DNA from 4 places in the Streptomyces sp. NPDC058284 genome. Region 1 is predicted to be linked to each of the others. Evidence: riboswitches for the same ligand, from Rfam matches in the RefSeq annotation. Region 1 holds a riboswitch; each other region holds the start of a gene.
The links. Region 1 has a riboswitch for cyclic di-AMP ahead of ACFVYR_RS19820 (M23 family metallopeptidase). Riboswitches for the same ligand answer to the same signal wherever they lie in the genome.
Positions count from the first base shown of each region.

Region 2: it holds a riboswitch for cyclic di-AMP, as region 1 does, so the genes downstream of both, ACFVYR_RS11595 (transglycosylase SLT domain-containing protein) here and ACFVYR_RS19820 (M23 family metallopeptidase) in region 1, are expected to answer to the same signal.
Region 3: it holds a riboswitch for cyclic di-AMP, as region 1 does, so the genes downstream of both, ACFVYR_RS26570 (transglycosylase family protein) here and ACFVYR_RS19820 (M23 family metallopeptidase) in region 1, are expected to answer to the same signal.
Region 4: it holds a riboswitch for cyclic di-AMP, as region 1 does, so the genes downstream of both, ACFVYR_RS13650 (M23 family metallopeptidase) here and ACFVYR_RS19820 (M23 family metallopeptidase) in region 1, are expected to answer to the same signal.

Region 1 is NZ_JBHVYE010000013.1:152,733-156,696, reverse strand. Features, by position in the region: gene ACFVYR_RS19835 (GNAT family N-acetyltransferase) at 1-172, opposite strand, end outside; gene ACFVYR_RS19830 (HPr family phosphocarrier protein) at 328-609, shown strand; gene ACFVYR_RS19825 (GntR family transcriptional regulator) at 716-1,408, opposite strand; gene ACFVYR_RS19820 (M23 family metallopeptidase) at 1,648-2,451, opposite strand; cyclic di-AMP (ydaO/yuaA leader) riboswitch at 2,464-2,626, opposite strand; gene ACFVYR_RS19815 (M16 family metallopeptidase) at 2,877-3,964, opposite strand, start outside.
Region 2 is NZ_JBHVYE010000006.1:153,654-157,617, reverse strand. Features, by position in the region: gene ACFVYR_RS11605 (hypothetical protein) at 1-783, opposite strand, end outside; gene ACFVYR_RS11600 (hypothetical protein) at 958-1,386, shown strand; cyclic di-AMP (ydaO/yuaA leader) riboswitch at 1,863-2,017, shown strand; gene ACFVYR_RS11595 (transglycosylase SLT domain-containing protein) at 2,022-2,771, shown strand; gene ACFVYR_RS11590 (ABC transporter ATP-binding protein) at 3,052-3,964, shown strand, end outside.
Region 3 is NZ_JBHVYE010000021.1:70,301-74,264, forward strand. Features, by position in the region: gene eno (phosphopyruvate hydratase) at 1-1,040, opposite strand, end outside; gene ACFVYR_RS26570 (transglycosylase family protein) at 1,384-2,115, opposite strand; cyclic di-AMP (ydaO/yuaA leader) riboswitch at 2,120-2,320, opposite strand; gene ACFVYR_RS26575 (transglycosylase family protein) at 2,515-3,603, opposite strand; gene ACFVYR_RS26580 (cytochrome P450) at 3,756-3,964, opposite strand, start outside.
Region 4 is NZ_JBHVYE010000008.1:20,819-24,782, forward strand. Features, by position in the region: gene ACFVYR_RS13640 (PrsW family intramembrane metalloprotease) at 1-405, shown strand, start outside; gene ACFVYR_RS13645 (aldo/keto reductase) at 409-1,353, opposite strand; gene ACFVYR_RS13650 (M23 family metallopeptidase) at 1,408-2,487, opposite strand; cyclic di-AMP (ydaO/yuaA leader) riboswitch at 2,499-2,661, opposite strand; gene ACFVYR_RS13655 (PP2C family protein-serine/threonine phosphatase) at 2,893-3,964, opposite strand, start outside.

The DNA of each region.
Region 1 (3,964 bases):
AGCGGTAGTACTTCGACTCGTCGGACACCTGCTCGTAGAAGCTGATCAGACGGTCCGCGTCCTCGGCCGTGATGGGCCTGATCCGGGCGGTCCCCCCGTCGCGCAGCACCACATCGGCTTCCCAGTGGGAGGGGTAGTCGTGCCGATCCTGCTGATCCGACGCGGTCTGCATGGGGCCCAGGGTACGGGTCGCGCCGCCGTCGGGGCCGGGGCAGGCTAGGACGGGTCGAAGGCGGCCGGGAGCAGGACTTACGTCCGACAGAGCACCCGCGACGGCATGAGACACTGGTCTAGACAAGTGTGAGACACCTGGAAGGGCAGCAACACATGGCTGAGCGCCGCGTCAACGTCGGCTGGGCCGAGGGCCTTCACGCCCGACCCGCCTCCATCTTCGTCCGTGCGGCCACGGCCTCCGGCGTCCCCGTGACGATCGCCAAGGCCGACGGCAACCCGGTCAACGCCGCCTCGATGCTCGCGGTGCTCGGCCTGGGTGCCCAGGGTGGCGAGGAGATCGTGCTCGCCTCCGACGCCGAAGGCGCGGACGCCGCCCTCGACCGGCTGGCGAAGCTGGTCTCGGAGGGGCTCGAGGAGCTTCCGGAGACGGTCTAGGACACATTCCTGGAAAATGCGCCGATGGGGTCGCCCGGAATTCCGGGCGACCCCATCGGCGTTTACGCGTGATGGATTGACTCTTTCTTTATATACGGCGTCTCCGTTAATTCCGGAGGCTCACCGTGTTTACGGCATGTTGCGAATTCCTCACGCGCTCGGGTCCTGGCCGTCCCCCGTGACGCAGGCGGTGGGTGGCCGCCACCCGCGCGGCGTGCGCGGCGGTGAGCGCCCTGGCGCGCTCGGCGTCCCCGCGGGCGACCGCGTCCAGGATCTCGGCATGCTCGGACCAGGACTCGGCCGGCGCCGCCGGACGGTCGACGACGTACATCCAGGCGGTCTTCTGCCGGAGCTGGGTCAGCAGCGCGCTGAGGCCGGGGCTGCCGGACGCCTGGGCGAGCGTCTCGTGGAACCAGCCGCCCAGGGACCGCAGATCCTCCCCCTGACCACTCCCGGCGCGCTCGCGGCCCATCCTGACGAGACCGCGCAGGACCTTGAGGTGGGCGTCCGTGCGGCGCTGCGCGGCGCGTGCCGCGGCGAGCGGTTCGAGCAGCGTCCGGACCTCGAGGAGGTCCGCCGCCTCCTGCTCCGTGGGCTCCGCGACACAGGCGCCCGCATGTCTGCGGGTGACGACGAACCCCTCGGCCTCCAGGGTGCGCAGGGCCTCGCGGACCGGGACGCGCGAGACGCCGTAGCGGCGCGCGAGGAGGTCCTCGGTGAGCCGGCCGCCTCTTTCGTGGACACCGGCGACAATGTCGTTCCGAATGGCCGTGCATACCGAATGCGCGGGAACACGCATGACCGGACCTCCGCCTTCATCCCCGCGAAACGCGGTCGACCGACGCTCATTCAGTGACTCTATTGCAGAGCGTCGGAATTTCCGACGGCGGTCCGGAATTCGTGGATATCTTTTGGCCAAGGGCCCTGCGAGGAGAGTTCCGGGGGTCCGGGGATGCGGAGGGGCGCAAGGACGAAAGCCCCGGCTCGGGAGGAGCCGGGGCTTTCGTGGAGTGCTGCGGGAGCCGTGCAGTCCGTCGCTCAGACGTTGACGCCGTGCGAGCGGAGGTAGGCGATCGGGTCGATGTCCGAGCCGTACTCCGGGCCGGTGCGGGCCTCGAAGTGGAGGTGCGGGCCACTGGAGTTGCCGGTGGAGCCGGAGAGGCCGATCTGCTGGCCCGGGGTGACCGTCTGGCCGACGGTGACACCGAGGGACGACATGTGGCCGTACTGGGTGTACGTACCGTCGTTCATCTTGATGACCACGTTGTTGCCGTAGGCGCCGCCCCAGCCCGCCTCGACCACGGTGCCGGAGCCGACCGCGTGGACGGCGGTGCCGGACGCGGCATGGAAGTCGATGCCGGTGTGGCTGCCGGAGGACCACATGGCGCCGCCGGTCTGGTAACCCGTGGAGACGTACGAGCCCGCGATCGGGGCGACGTAGGTGTTCAGGCGCTTGCGCTCGGCCTCGCGGGCGGCGCGCTCCTTGGCCTTGCGCTCCTTCTCGGCCTTCGCCTTCGCCTCGGCCTCGGCCTTGCGCTTCTCCTCCGCGGCCTTCTTCTTGGCGGCCTCTTCGGCCTTCTGGGCGGCAGCGGCGTCGTCGGCGGCCTGGCGCTGCGCGGCGGCCTGCGCGTCGATGCTCTCGGCGAGCGAGTCGCCGACGGATATCGCCTGGGTGAGGCCGGTGTGCTCGACGGCCGCTTCGTCGGCGGCGGCCAGCGCGGGGGCGGCGAGGCCTCCGATGACACCGGTGGTGGTGAGCGCCGCGACACCGGCGACGTTCGCGGTGGTCCGCGTGAGGCGGCTCGGACGACGGTGCTTCCCGGTGGCACGGGTGAACGCCATGTGGCGGGTGATCCTTTCCTTCCCTCTCGCCTACCGGGTTAGCTGACGGGTTCGGAGCAGGAAGGTCTCCTACGGGTCCCTCACCTCGCGGCAAGGTGCCCGATTCACCCCAGGGGACATGTGGGTCCCCGGCTCCCCTGGCTCGCGCCGTACGGGGACTCGGCGATGACTGTCCGGTGCCGCGGATGCGGCGTGGTGCGCGACGAACAGCCGGACCGACGCTAAACGGGGCCTCTTTCAATCCACAAACAGAACGCGACTTTTGTAGCGCACGCCACACGGCAGACAGGCAACCACCATATGAATCCGGACATATGAGGACCCCGGCGGCCGAAACGGTCGCCGGGGTCCCGAAATGTCCTGACTGTCACTCAGTCCACGCGGGCCTCACTCGGCCCGGGACCTCGCTCGGCCTGGAACCACACTCAGCCCGTGACCACGCTCACGTCGCCGATCCCGAGGGCCCTGACGGGCTCCTCGATCATCGCGGCGTCCCCGACGAGGATCGTCACCAGGCGGTCCTCGGGGAAGGCGTTCACGACGGCCGCGGTGGCCTCCACGGTGCCGGTGTCGGCCAGCCGCCGGTACAGCTGCGCCTGGAAGTCGTCCGGCAGGTTCTGCTCGACCTGGTCGGCGAGCGTGGCCGCGACCGAGGCGGCCATCTCGTACTTGAGCGGGGCGACGCCCACCAGATTCTGCACGGCCACGTCGCGCTCGGCGTCGGTAAGGCCCTCGGCGGCGAGGGTGCGCAGCACCTTCCAGAGGTCCCCGAGCGCCGGCCCGGTGTTCGGGGTGTCCACGGAGCCGCTGATGGCGAGCATCGCGGCGCCCGTCCCGTCCGGCGCCGAACGCAGCACCTGGCTGAACGCCCGCACCCCGTAGGTGTACCCCTTCTCCTCGCGCAGCACCCGGTCGAGGCGGGAGGTGAGGGTGCCGCCGAGGCAGTACGTGCCGAGGACCTGGGCCGGCCAGACGCGGTCGTGCCGGTCGGCGCCGACGCGGCCGATCAGCAGCTGCGTCTGGACCGCTCCGGGGCGGTCCACGATGACGACGCGGCCGTGGTCGTCGGCGGTCACCTGCGGTACAGGGCGCGGCTCGCCCGCGGAGCCGGTCCAGGCGCCGACGGTGTCCTTGAGGACGGCGTCCAGGTCGATTCCGGTCAGGTCGCCGACCACGACGAGGGTGGCCGTGGCGGGCCTGACGTGCTTCTCGTAGAAGGCGCGCACCGCCGCCGAGTCGATGGCCGCGACCGTCTCCTCGCTGCCCTGGCGCGGCCGGGACATGCGCGAGGTCGGCGGGAACAGCTGCTTGGAGAGCTCCTTGGCGGCGCGGCGCGCCGGATTGGCGGCCTCGTGCGGGATCTCGTCCAGGCGGTTGCGTACGAGCCGTTCGATCTCGCCGTCCGCGAAGGCGGGGGCCCGCAGGGCGTCGGCGAGCAGGCCGAGCGCCTTGGGGAGCCTGGAGACCGGGACCTCGAGGGAGACCCGCACGCCCGGGTGGTCGGCGTGCGCGT
Region 2 (3,964 bases), on a different contig from region 1:
CGGGTAAGTGGTGCGCCAGGCCCGCCCGTTCCAGGCCGTCAGGTAGGTGCGGGTCACGCCGTCGGTGTACTGGCTGCCGCCGATCGTGGCACGTCCTGACGGTTCGAGGAGGATCGTGTGCACGTTGCTGTTCGACGGCAGCGGCACCTTCGCGTCCCGCCACGCCGTGCCGTCCCACCGCAGAACGGCGGTCCCGGTGTCGGTGTCCGCCCAGGCCCAGGCGTCGGTCGCGGTACGCGCGGTGACGCCCATGAGGAACAGCACACCGTCCGGGGTGGGCTGGGCGGTCCAGCGGGCGCCGTCGTAGTGCAACACCTTCAGGCCGGTGTCGTCCTCACCGACGACCCAGGCCGCTCCCGGTACCGCGGTGAAGTCCTGGTACGTCCAGAGGGTCCGCGGCAGCGGAACGGTGCTCCAGCCGGTGGCCGACCGGCGCAGGATCTCCCCCTCCCCCGCGCGGTTGTGAAAGATCCACACTTCCTCGCCGACGAACTGCACCTTGCCGAGCCAGCCGGATTCGCCGACACCGGGGAAGTTGGTGTCCCGGCTCCACTTCGCGCCGTCCCACCCGTACAGCATCGGCCGCATCCCGTCGGCGGCCTGCTCGTACCCGGTCGCCCACGCCTCGCCGGAACCGCGGGCGGCCAGATCGAGCACGGTCACCGGCGCGACCGCCGCCGGAACCGGCACCGCCGACCAGCCCGGCGTCACGGCCGAGGCCGGCGACACCGCGGTGACACACGCGATGACGAGGCAGACGATGACCACGCGGAGACCGTGCACAGGACCTCCCAAGGCCGCGAAGGGCGCTCAGCCTAGGGCGTCCGCCCAGCGGTGAACAGGGCTGAACGGGATTGTTCGGTGGCTCGGACCAGGCCTGACGAACAATCCGTGAGCCGGTGAGATCGTTCACGGATGCCGGACCGGTATCCGCCATCGAGCACCAGAAGGAGAACTGTGCTTACTCGCACGAAGCTCACCACCGCGCTGGCGGCAAGCGTCCTCACGGCCGGGATCATCGGCGGCGCCTCCGCGACCGCCGCATCGTCCGAGCATTCGGCCACCCCGTCGGTGGGGCACGCGTCGGCCGCCTCCTGCCTCGGCGGGGACTGGTCGTACGACGGGTACAAGTACGCGCCCCAGGGCGACGGCTACTACGTGACCACCAACCGGTGCGACGACATCCAGGTCAAGCCGGACCGGGACACGAAGATGAAGCTCTGCTACCTGAAGAACCGGAACCCCGACAACAAGGTCTGCAAGGGCTGGGTCACGGCGAAGGCAGCCAAGTGGACCGTCCTCGGCAAGGACTTCAACGACGGCGTCTACTTCTACCTCGACTTCCCCAACTCCCCCTACCTCAAGACGGGGTGGGTCGCCGCCTGACGGCTTGACGTCTGCCCCCGCCTTTTCGGCGGGGGCAGCGCCATGTGCGGACCGGGCGGGGGCATCGCCTCACCGTCCGGCGCGGACAGCAGTAGGACTATGTCCAGGTTTGAACCATAATTATATCTTTCCCCCCTTTGGCACCCCGTGTAGGCAACTGCCTGCTTTCGCGATGTGCCCGAGCGAAATGGCTCACATTCTGACGGCCCGTCGATTCGCATTCCGGGCCGTATCCCATTCGGTGAATTGAGTCACACCGTCCGCCGTACCCCGCTCCGGGAATCTCCGCGCGCATTCCCGCGCCACTCCAGGAGAGTTGGACTTTTGGATCAAAGGCGGCGAGGAGTTTCCGATCTTCAGCGGTAGGCCTCACGCATTGCCGATGCAAATTCGTGTCTTGTTCCGTCCTGTCTTTCTCGTCTAACGTCACCGCCAATCCGGATGGAACGCCGAATCCTGCCGCTGTCCGGAATCCCTTCCACCACTCACTTACGCCCGGCAGGAGCGGGGGACCCAGGTAAGCCGCCGACCCGGATTCCGGGACGGCTCGGGGTGAAGGCGCATTCACCGTGCGTCCGGACATCTCCCGTCCGAACCCGACAGCTCACCTCGCAGGCGACGGAGAGGAATGCGTCATGCCCGCAAAGGGAAAGCACCGCCGCCCCAAGTCGAGCCCGCTCACCCGGGGCATCGCCGCCGCGGGCACGGGCGGCGCCGTGCTCGTCCTGCCGGTGCTCGGCGCCACCACCGCCGCCGCGGCACCGGCCGACGGGGCCGCCAAGCCCACCGCGGCCCCGAAGACCTACGTCGTCCTCGCCGGCGACTCCCTCTCCAAGATCGCCAAGGAGCACTCCCTGAGCGGCGGCTGGAAGGCCCTCTACCAGCAGAACCGCGGCATTCTCGGCGACAACCCGGGGCTGATACACCCCGGCCTCAAGCTCACCCTCGGCAAGGACGACGCGGCCGGGACCGCCTCCAGGACGTCCGCCGAGCGGGCGGACCGCTCCGGCAACACCGACGCGCTCGCCGCCGATGCCCCCACCGCCCCGGCCGTGAAGTCCTACCCGAACGACCTCGACGGCTGGATCAGGGAATCGCTCGACATCATGGCCCAGCACGGCATCCCGGGCACCTATGAGGGCATTCACCGCAACGTCATGCGCGAGTCCTCCGGAAATCCGCTGGCCATCAACAACTGGGACGTCAACGCCATTGCGGGAACCCCCTCCAAGGGGCTCCTGCAAGTTATCGCCCCCACCTTCACCGCCTACCACGTGCCCGGCACTTCGCTGGACAGCTTCGACCCGGTCGCCAACATCACGGCCGCCTGCAACTACGCGGCCGACCGCTACGGTTCGATCGACAACGTGAACGGCCCCTACTAAAAGCGGGCCGGCGTCGCCGAATGGAAAGGACTCCAGAACTCGCCGATGCAAAGGGCGAGTTCAAAAGGTGACAAGCCTTTCGTGCGTCGGTAGCACCTGAGTGCTACCGGCGTACGCGCCGGTCGGTGCGTGAATCGGGCGAGAGAGCCGACACTCGGCGGACGATTCCGCGGCGGCAGCCGGTGAGGATGACGGTCATGGACCCTGAACTCGCCACAGCCATCCCGCCGTTCACCGCCACCCACCCGCCGCTCGCCGACGCGCGCGCCGTCTCCGCCCGGTGAGGGAGGCAAGTCCGGCGCCGGGGCAGAGCCTGGCAGCGCTGCTGCGCCCGTACGCCCGGAGTTTCGCCGCCGTCGTCATCCTGCAGGTCGTCGGTGCCGTCGCGGGTCTCGCGCCGCTGCTCGCGGTCGTCGAGGTGGGGCGTGCCCTGCTGTCGCCGGGGCCGGTCGACCGCGGGCACGTCTGGTCGGCCGTGACCGTGGGTGCGGCCGGGCTGTTCGTCCGGTTGCTGTGCACAGGCGCGTCGTCCGGGATCGGGCACGTCCTCGACGGCCGGGTGCAGCTCTCGTTCCGTCGGCAGCTGGCCTCCCGGCTGGGGCGGGCGCCGATCGGCTGGTTCTCCCGGCGCCGCACCGGTGAGCTGGCCAAGGTGGTGGGGGAAGACGTCAGCGCCGTACACCCGTTCATCGCCCACGCCCCCGGTCAGCTCGTCTCGGCGTTCGTGGTCCCGTTGGTGTCGCTGGTCTACCTGTGCACCGTCGACTGGCGGCTCACCCTCATCACGCTCGTCCCCGTGCTGCTGGCGGTGGCGCTGGTTCCGCTGATGATGACGCCGGCCCGGCTGCGCGAGCAGGAGGCGTTCGACGCGGCCATGGGGCGGATCTCCAGCTCCGTCGTCGAGTTCGTGCAGGGCATCGCGGTGGTCAAGGCGTTCGGCGGATCCGGGCGTGCGCACCGCGAGTTCCGTGCCGCCGTGGACGACTTCACGGACACCTTCCACCGGTGGGTGCGCGGCCTCTCCAGGATCGCCGCGGGGATGCAGCTCGTCCTCTCACCGCCGTTCGTCCTGCTCGTCGTCCTCGTCGGCGGCGCCGCTCTGCTCACCGACGGCGCTCTCGCCCCGGCCGACCTGCTCCCCTTCCTGCTCCTTGGACTCGGCCTGACCGCACCGGTGGAGGCACTCGGCCACG
Region 3 (3,964 bases), on a different contig from region 1:
TCCAGCGTCTCGGTCAGCGAGCCGATCTGGTTGACCTTGACGAGCAGGGCGTTGGCCGAGTTCTCCTCGATGCCGCGGGCCAGGCGCTCGGGGTTGGTGACGAACAGGTCGTCGCCGACGAGCTGCACCTTGTCGCCGAGCTGCTCGGTGATGGTGTTCCAGCCGGCCCAGTCGTCCTCGAACAGCGGGTCCTCGATGGAGACCAGCGGGTAGGAGGCGACGAGCTCCGCGTAGTACTCGGTCATCTCGGCGGCCGAGCGGGACTTGCCCTCGAACTCGTAGGAGCCGTCCTTGTAGAACTCGGACGCGGCGACGTCGAGGGCGAGCGCGACCTGCTCACCGGGGACGTAACCGGCCTGCTTGATGGCCTCGAGGATGAGGTCGAGCGCGGCGCGGTTGGAGTCGAGGTTCGGGGCGAAGCCGCCCTCGTCGCCGAGGCCGGTGGAGAGGCCCTTCTCCTTCAGCACCTTCTTGAGGGTGTGGTAGACCTCGGTGCCCCAGCGCAGGGCCTCGGAGAACGACTCGGCGCCGATCGGCGCGATCATGAACTCCTGGATGTCGACGTTCGAGTCGGCGTGCGACCCGCCGTTCAGGATGTTCATCATCGGGACGGGCAGCAGGTGCGCGTTCGGGCCGCCGAGGTAGCGGAACAGCGGCAGGTCGCTGGCCTCGGAGGCGGCGTGCGCGACGGCGAGCGAGACGCCGAGGATGGCGTTGGCGCCGAGCGAGCCCTTGTTGTCGGTGGCGTCCAGGTCGAACATGGCCTGGTCGATCAGGCGCTGCTCGGTGGCGTCGTAGCCGACCAGCTCCGGGCCGATCTGCTCGATGACGGCGAGGACGGCCTTCTCGACGCCCTTGCCCTGGTAACGGTTGGGGTCACCGTCACGGAGTTCGATGGCCTCGAAGGCACCGGTGGAGGCACCGGACGGGACGGCGGCACGACCGGTGCTGCCGTCGTCGAGGCCGACCTCGACCTCGACCGTGGGGTTGCCTCGGGAGTCCAGGATTTCCCGGGCTACGACGACGTCGATGGACGGCACGAGCATCTCCTTCTGGGATGTGACGCGTTTACGCGAGCCGCTTCGGCCCTGCGTCTCCTGAGCCTAACCGGCTCCGGGCCTTCAGCCAGCCGACCGCCCGTCCCGTGGGACGGACAAGAGGCCAAATCCCCGGGAAGCAGGACGGAGGACCACGTTTCTACTCGCTAGTAGCGAACACGCGGCGAACCCGGAGTCGTCGGCCGCGACGCGTCCGGGGACGTTTCCGGCGGCGGACATGGCCCCGCCCCGGTGCGTACGGGGGATACGCGCACCGGGGCGGGGAGCCCGTGGGGACGGGGCGGCCGTGCGTCCGCCGAAGCACGGCCGGGTGGGGCCGCAGCGACTAGCTGAGGTGCAGCTGCTGGCCCGGGTAGATGAAGTCGGCGTCGCTGATGATGTCGCCGTTCAGCTTGTAGACCTTCTGCCAGCCGCCCTTGACGTGGTGCGACTCGGCGATCTTGGACAGGGTGTCGCCCGTCTTGACCTTGTACTCGCCGTCACCCTTCTTGACCGTCTTGCCGGTCGGGGTCTCGACGGTCTTCTTGGACTCGGTCTGCGGCGCGGGCTGCGGCTTCGGAGCGGCCTGCTGCTGCGGAGCCGCCTGCTGCTTGGGCGCAGCCTGCTGCTGCGTCTGCGGCTGCGGCTTCTGCTGGCGCTGCTGCTGCGGGGCCTGCGTCTGCGAGCCGCCGCCACTGCTGGGCGAGGCGCCCGAGAGGCCGACGCCGCAGGACGGCCAGGCGCCCTTGCCCTGGCTCGCGAGGACCTTCTCGGCGATTTCGATCTGCTGGGCCTTGGAGGCCTTGTCGGCGGTCGGCGCGTACTTCGTACCGCCGTACGCGGCCCAGGTGGAGGGCGAGAACTGCAGACCACCCTGGTAACCGTTGCCGGTGTTGATGGACCAGTTACCGCCGGACTCGCACTGGGCGACGGCGTCCCACTCCTGGCCGGTGGCGGCGTTGGCCGAACCGGCCGCCATCAGCGGGGCGGCGACAGCGGCGCCGGTCACGCCGACGAGCGTGGCGACACGGGTGGCCTTGGACGGGCGACGGTGCTTGCCCTTGCCGGAAAGCAGCATGAGTTGATCCCCTACACCGACGCCTGCGAGGTGAGCTGTCGGGTTCGGGCCGATGTGGTTGCCCGGTCGCCCTCCTTGAGCGCGACTCCACCCCTAGCCGTTCCCGTCCGTCCCGCGGCGCAGCCTGATGGCTGCTCAGCCGCTCGACGGACGGAACCGGCGCAAACCTTGGTTCCCCCGCTCCTGCCCACGGCGCTCGAAGCGACGACTGTTCCCGTCCGGCCGTTGGCAGGATTCGGCGTACCGACCGGCGGGGCTCACCAGTGGCGAGCGGTGACGACGGTAATCACGTCTTCCACACAATTTCAAAGACGATCACGGCTTCTGAGACCCATGTCTCACTTACGCCAAACCGGGCATACGACGCGAAGGCCCCGGCCGACTCTTCGTCAACTACCGTTACTTTTCGCCCAGATCGAGGCTCTGACCGGGAAGAATGAGGTCCGGGTCGGTGCCGACGGTCTTCTTGTTCTCGGTGTAGAGCTCGTGCCAACCGCCCTTCACGTCGAGGTCGTCCGCGATGCGCGAGAGGTTGTCCCCCGAACGCACCGTGTACGTCCCGTCGGCGACCGCGCCGGTGCGCTCCTCGCCGCGCGAGGCGTGCCGTCCGGGACGGCCGCCGGCGCTCTCGCTCTCGTCCGCGCGGTCGCCGCGGTGGCGGCCGGAGGAGCCGTCGGAGCCCTCCGAGGGGGCCGTCGCGTCCTCGGAGCCGGGCGAAGTGCCGCCCTCACCGCCGGACTTGCCCGAGCCGTCCGGGCCGCCCTCGCCGTCCTCCTCGTCCGCCCCGCCCTTGCCGGGATCGGCGTCCGTACCGGCCTTACCGCCCTTGTCGTCCTTTTCGCCGGACTCGTCGTGATTCTTCTCTCGCGCGTCGGCGTCGGTCCCGGGCGTGTCGCTCGCGTCGTCGGAGGGGTCGTCCGAATCCGCCGCGTCCGCCGAACCCGCCGGGTCCGAGGGCTCGTCGGACCGTTCGTCCTTCTTCTCGGAGTCCTTGGACCCCTTGGCGTCCGCCGAATCCTTGGGAGCCTTGGAGCCCTTGGAGTCCGAGGAGTCCGACGAGCCGGACGGCTCCTGCTCGATGGGGGCGCCCGGGTCGACGTCGGCCGCGGCGCCGCCGTCGGTGAGTCCGGCGATCGGGGCGCAGCTCGGCCAGGCGGCGGTGCCCTTCGCGTCGAGGACGTTCTCGGCGACGGCTATCTGCTGGGACTTGGAGGCCTGGTCGGCGCTGGGCGCGTAGGCGAGGCCGCCGTGGCTCTCCCAGGTCTCCTGGGAGAGCTGGAGCCCTCCGTAATAGCCGTTGCCGGGGTTCGCGCTCCACGCGCCGCCGCTCTCGCACTGGGCGAGCTTGTCCCACGTGTCGGTGGAGGCGGCGCTCGCGCTGGTGGCGGCGAGCAGCGGGATGGCGATGGCTGATCCGGTGACGCCTGCCGCGACGATGAGAGCCGGGGCCTGGCGGGGGCGTCGGTGACGACCTTGACCGGAGAGCATGCGGTTGCCTTTCAGGAGACTGCAGCGAACGGCTGGGGCGCCCGGGGGCGCCCAAGTCGTCGTGAACGTAGCCGCAGTCGAACGCTTGTCACAAGTCGATGCAGCGGAGATCACGTGAACATCACAGTCCTGACGGCCCGTCAGCCGGGCCGTCACCGCTGTGCGTCTGTGAACTCCACCGGCAGCGTGCGCAGTCCCCGCATGATGAGCCCGCCACGCCACCGCAAATCGGCGGGTTCCACCGCGAGTTGCAGGTCGGGAAGGCGTCTGAGCAGCGTCGCGAGGGCGGTCCTGCCCTCCAGGCGGGCCAGCGGGGCGCCGAGACAGTAGTGGATTCCGTGCCCGTATCCGAGGTGTTGGT
Region 4 (3,964 bases), on a different contig from region 1:
TACGCGCTCGGCTCGATGCGCGCCCGCTCGCTGGCCCGCGACTACGCCTCGTACACCTGGGGCAAGGCCGCGGCCCGCACGGTCGCCGAGTACGAGACGTACGCGACGTCGCTCGCGCTCCTGCGCCACCGGGGCCGGCGCGGCCGGGCCGGGGCCGACTTCGTCGTACGCGAGCGTGAGCTGCTCGACAAGCTCTGGGAGCGCCGTGAGCCGGCCCGCCCCGCCCTCGCGTACGCGGCCCGCGCGACACTGCCGGTGCCGGTGATGCTCCCCGTGCCGTACGCGGCGTACGGGCACCTTCCGCCCGGCCTGCCCCCGTACCAGCCGCAGCCGCAGCCCTACCCGGCCTACGGCTACGGCTACGGCTACCCGACGGCGTACGACAATCCGTACCGCCGCCCCTGAGAGCTATGCGGAAGCCGCCGTGAGGCGCGCGACCTCCGCCTCCGTGAGCTGGAGGTCCGCCACCGCGAGCAGCGCGGGCAGCTGCTCGACCGTGCGGGCGGAGGCGATCGGCGCCGCGACGGTGGGCTGGGCCGCGAGCCAGGCGAGCGCCACGGTCGCGACCTCGGCGCCGCGCTCCGCGGCGATCTCGTCGAGCGCGGTCAGGACGCGGTCGCCGCGCTCGGTGCCCGCGTACTCCTGGACGCGCCCGCTGCGCGCGCTCTCCACCCGCGCACCCGGGCGGTACTTGCCGGTGAGGAAGCCGGACGCGAGTGCGTAGTAGGGCACGGCCGCGAGGCCGGAGCGGGATGCGACCTCCTGGAGCGGGCCCTCGTAGGTGTCGCGGGAGACGAGGTTGTAGTGCGGCTGGAGCGCGACGTAGCGCGCGAGGCCCTCGCGGTCGGAGAAGTCGAGGGACTCCTGAAGCCGTTCCGGGGTGATGTTGGAGGCCGCGATCGCCCGCACCTTGCCGTCCCGCACCAGCTCGTCGAGGGTGCCGATGATCTCCTCGACGGGGACCGACGGGTCGTCGTAGTGCGTGTAGTAGAGGTCGATGTAGTCGGTGCCGAGACGGCGCAGGGACGCGTCGATGCCGCCCTTGACCGTGGCCGGGGAGAGGCCCTTGAAGTCGGGGTGGGCGCCGACCTTCGTGGCGAGGACGACGTCGGAGCGGTTGCCGCGCTCGGCCAGCCACTCGCCGATGAGGGTCTCGGACTCGCCGCCCTTGTTGCCGTCGACCCAGGCCGAGTAGACGTCGGCGGTGTCGATGAAGTTGCCGCCTGCCGCGGTGTAGGCGTCGAGGACGGCGAAGGACGCCGCCCGGTCGGCGGTCCAGCCGAAGACGTTGCCGCCCAGGGCGAGCGGGGAGACCTCGAGTTCGGAAGCGCCGAGTGTACGGAGAGAAGTCATATGTCGCTCAACGTCCCCGACGGTATGCGAATTCCGTCAGGTACGAGCGGCCAATCAGGGGTTCAGGCCCTTGCCCTGCAGCCAGGTCAGCGGGTCGATGCCCGTGCCGTCCGGGGTGTGGACCTCCATGTGCAGGTGGGGCCCGGTGACGTTGCCGGTCGCGCCGACGCGGCCGATGACCTCGCCCGTGGTGACCTTCTGGCCCGCGCTGACATTGAGCGAGGACTGGTGGCAGTACCAGACCTCCGTGCCGTCCTCGAGTTCGAGCACGGTGCGGTAGCCGTACGCGCCCGCCCAGCCGGCCTCCTTGACGGTGCCGGTGTGCACGGCCTTGAGCGGGGTACCCGTGGGAGCGGCGAAGTCCAGTCCGGTGTGGTGGCCCGAGGACCACATGGCACCGGCGTCACCGAAGTGTGAGGTGAGGGTGTACGACGAGGTGGGGATGGCGTAGCTCTTGGCGAGCTTGGCCAGGCGTTCCGCCTCGGCCTTCGCCTTGCGGGCCTCCTCCGCCTTCTTCTTCTTGGCGGCGGCCTCGGCGTCGGCCTTCTTCTCGGCGGCCCGCTGCTGGCCGGCGGCCTGCCGGGCGGCCTGCCGGGCGGTCGCGTCCTCGGCCGCGGTCCGTACGGCGGTGTCGGCCTGGTGCTGCTGGTTCTCGGCCTGCCGCATGATGCGGGCGCGCAGTGCCTCGCCCGCGTCGGTGGTGCCCTGCTCGGCGTCGGCGGTGCTGACACCGGCCGCGGTGAGCGGAGCCGCCGCGGCGGCGTTCGCCGTGGTGTCCGGGGAGTCGTCGGCCAGCAACGAGCCGACGCCGGGCAGCGACTCGGCGTCCGGCAGCGAGTCGGCGACTGTGTCCATGCCCGGCAGGTCGGGCATGGATATGGAGACCGGCGGCCTGCCGTCCTGCGCGGTGGCGATGCCGCCCGCGCCGACGGCGGCGATGACGCCCACACCGAGGACGGTGGAGCTCCGGGCGAGCCCGCCACCGCTCTTCTTGTGCACACGGTGCCTGCCGCGGACGGGACGGACGGACTCCTCGGTGGGGTTCCACTCTTCGAAAGAGCCCTCGTCGTACGAGCCGAAGTCGTCGTCATTCGGTACGTACACGGCTTGGGGGGCAGGCCGGTTGGACGCCACTGGGGCGCGCTCCTTTCCTTCCTTCTCGCCTACCGGGTTAGCTGACGGGTTCGGAGCAGGAAGGTCTCCTACGAGCGTCTGGCGCGGGTGCACGGATGCACGAGGCGCAGAGGCCCGATTCACCCCAAGTTAGTGGTTCCCCGGCTCCCTTGCGGGATTAGGCGCGTGCGCGCGGAGCCGCCTCTAGTGACGGCTGGGACGACCGCGCTGCGTTATCGAACGTTAATAGACAGCGGGTCACTATTCCAAGCTGTTCCGATTGATCGTTAACGCTGTCCACCTGTACGTATGGGGACAGGAGTGGTCAGAACAGGGTGAGTTGACGACACTTCCTCACACCGGGCCGTGCACCGGAACTTCACACTCCCTTGACAACACGTCAGTTGTGATGCGGAGTGGCTCACTTCAATCACCGGCGGTGACGCCCGGATCGGTGACGTCCGGATCCCCCGCGACGGGCCGGCGCACCGCGAGCAGCGCCATGTCGTCGGTCATCCGGCCCCCGGTGTGCCGCCGCACCTCCTCCGCGAGCGCGGCGAGCAGGGCCTGCGGTCCTCCGCGTCCGGGGAAGATCCGCCCGCCGAGCCGGGCCGCCGGATCGTAGAACTCCCCCGTCACGTCGCGCGCCTCCGACAGGCCGTCAGTGTAGAAGAGCAGCATCGCGCCGGGCGGGAACTCCGATTCGTCCGCCCGGTCCGGCCAGACCCCCAGATCGCCCATGCCGAGCGGCAGCGCGGGCTCGCTCGCCGACATGACGCACAGCCGGCCGTCCCCGCGCAGCAGCAGCGGCGCCGGGTGCCCCCGGTTGATCAGCCGTACGCGGCCGTCGGCGTGCCGGATCTCGGCGAGGACGGCGGTGGTGAACCCCTCGAACGCGTCGAGCCCGTCGCGCCGGGTGCCCTCGCGCGCGAGCGCCCGCTCCAGGCGCTGGGCCACCGCCTCTAGGGTGGTCTCCTGCTCGGCGGCCTCCCGGAAGGCGCCGATGACGACGGCGACCGCCGCGACCGCGCCCATGCCCTTGCCCCGTACGTCACCGACGATGAGCCGCACGCCGTGCGGGGTGTCCTGCACCGCGTACAGATCGCCCCCGATGAACGCGTCGGCCTGCGCGGCCTCGTACCGCGCCGCGATGTCGAGCCCGCCGATGCGCGGGTCGGGCTCCGGCAGTACGGCGCGCTGGGTGGTCTCGGCGATGGAGCGGGCGTTGGCGAGCCGGTCGTTGCCGCGGCGGACGACGCGGTTGATGACGATGGCGAGGATTGCGACGGTCACCACGGTGATCACTTCGGTGACGGCCTCGACGCGGCTGTCGGCCCGGGCCCCGAAGTGCAGGAAGAGGACGGCGACGGTGGACGCGGCGCCGGTCAGGACGGTGCTGAGCAGCGAGTAGAAGGGGGCGGCGATCAGCGGGGCGGCCGTGTAGAGGGGGGCCGCGGTGAAGTCCGGCGGGGTCGCCGCGTCGTAGACCACGCCGACC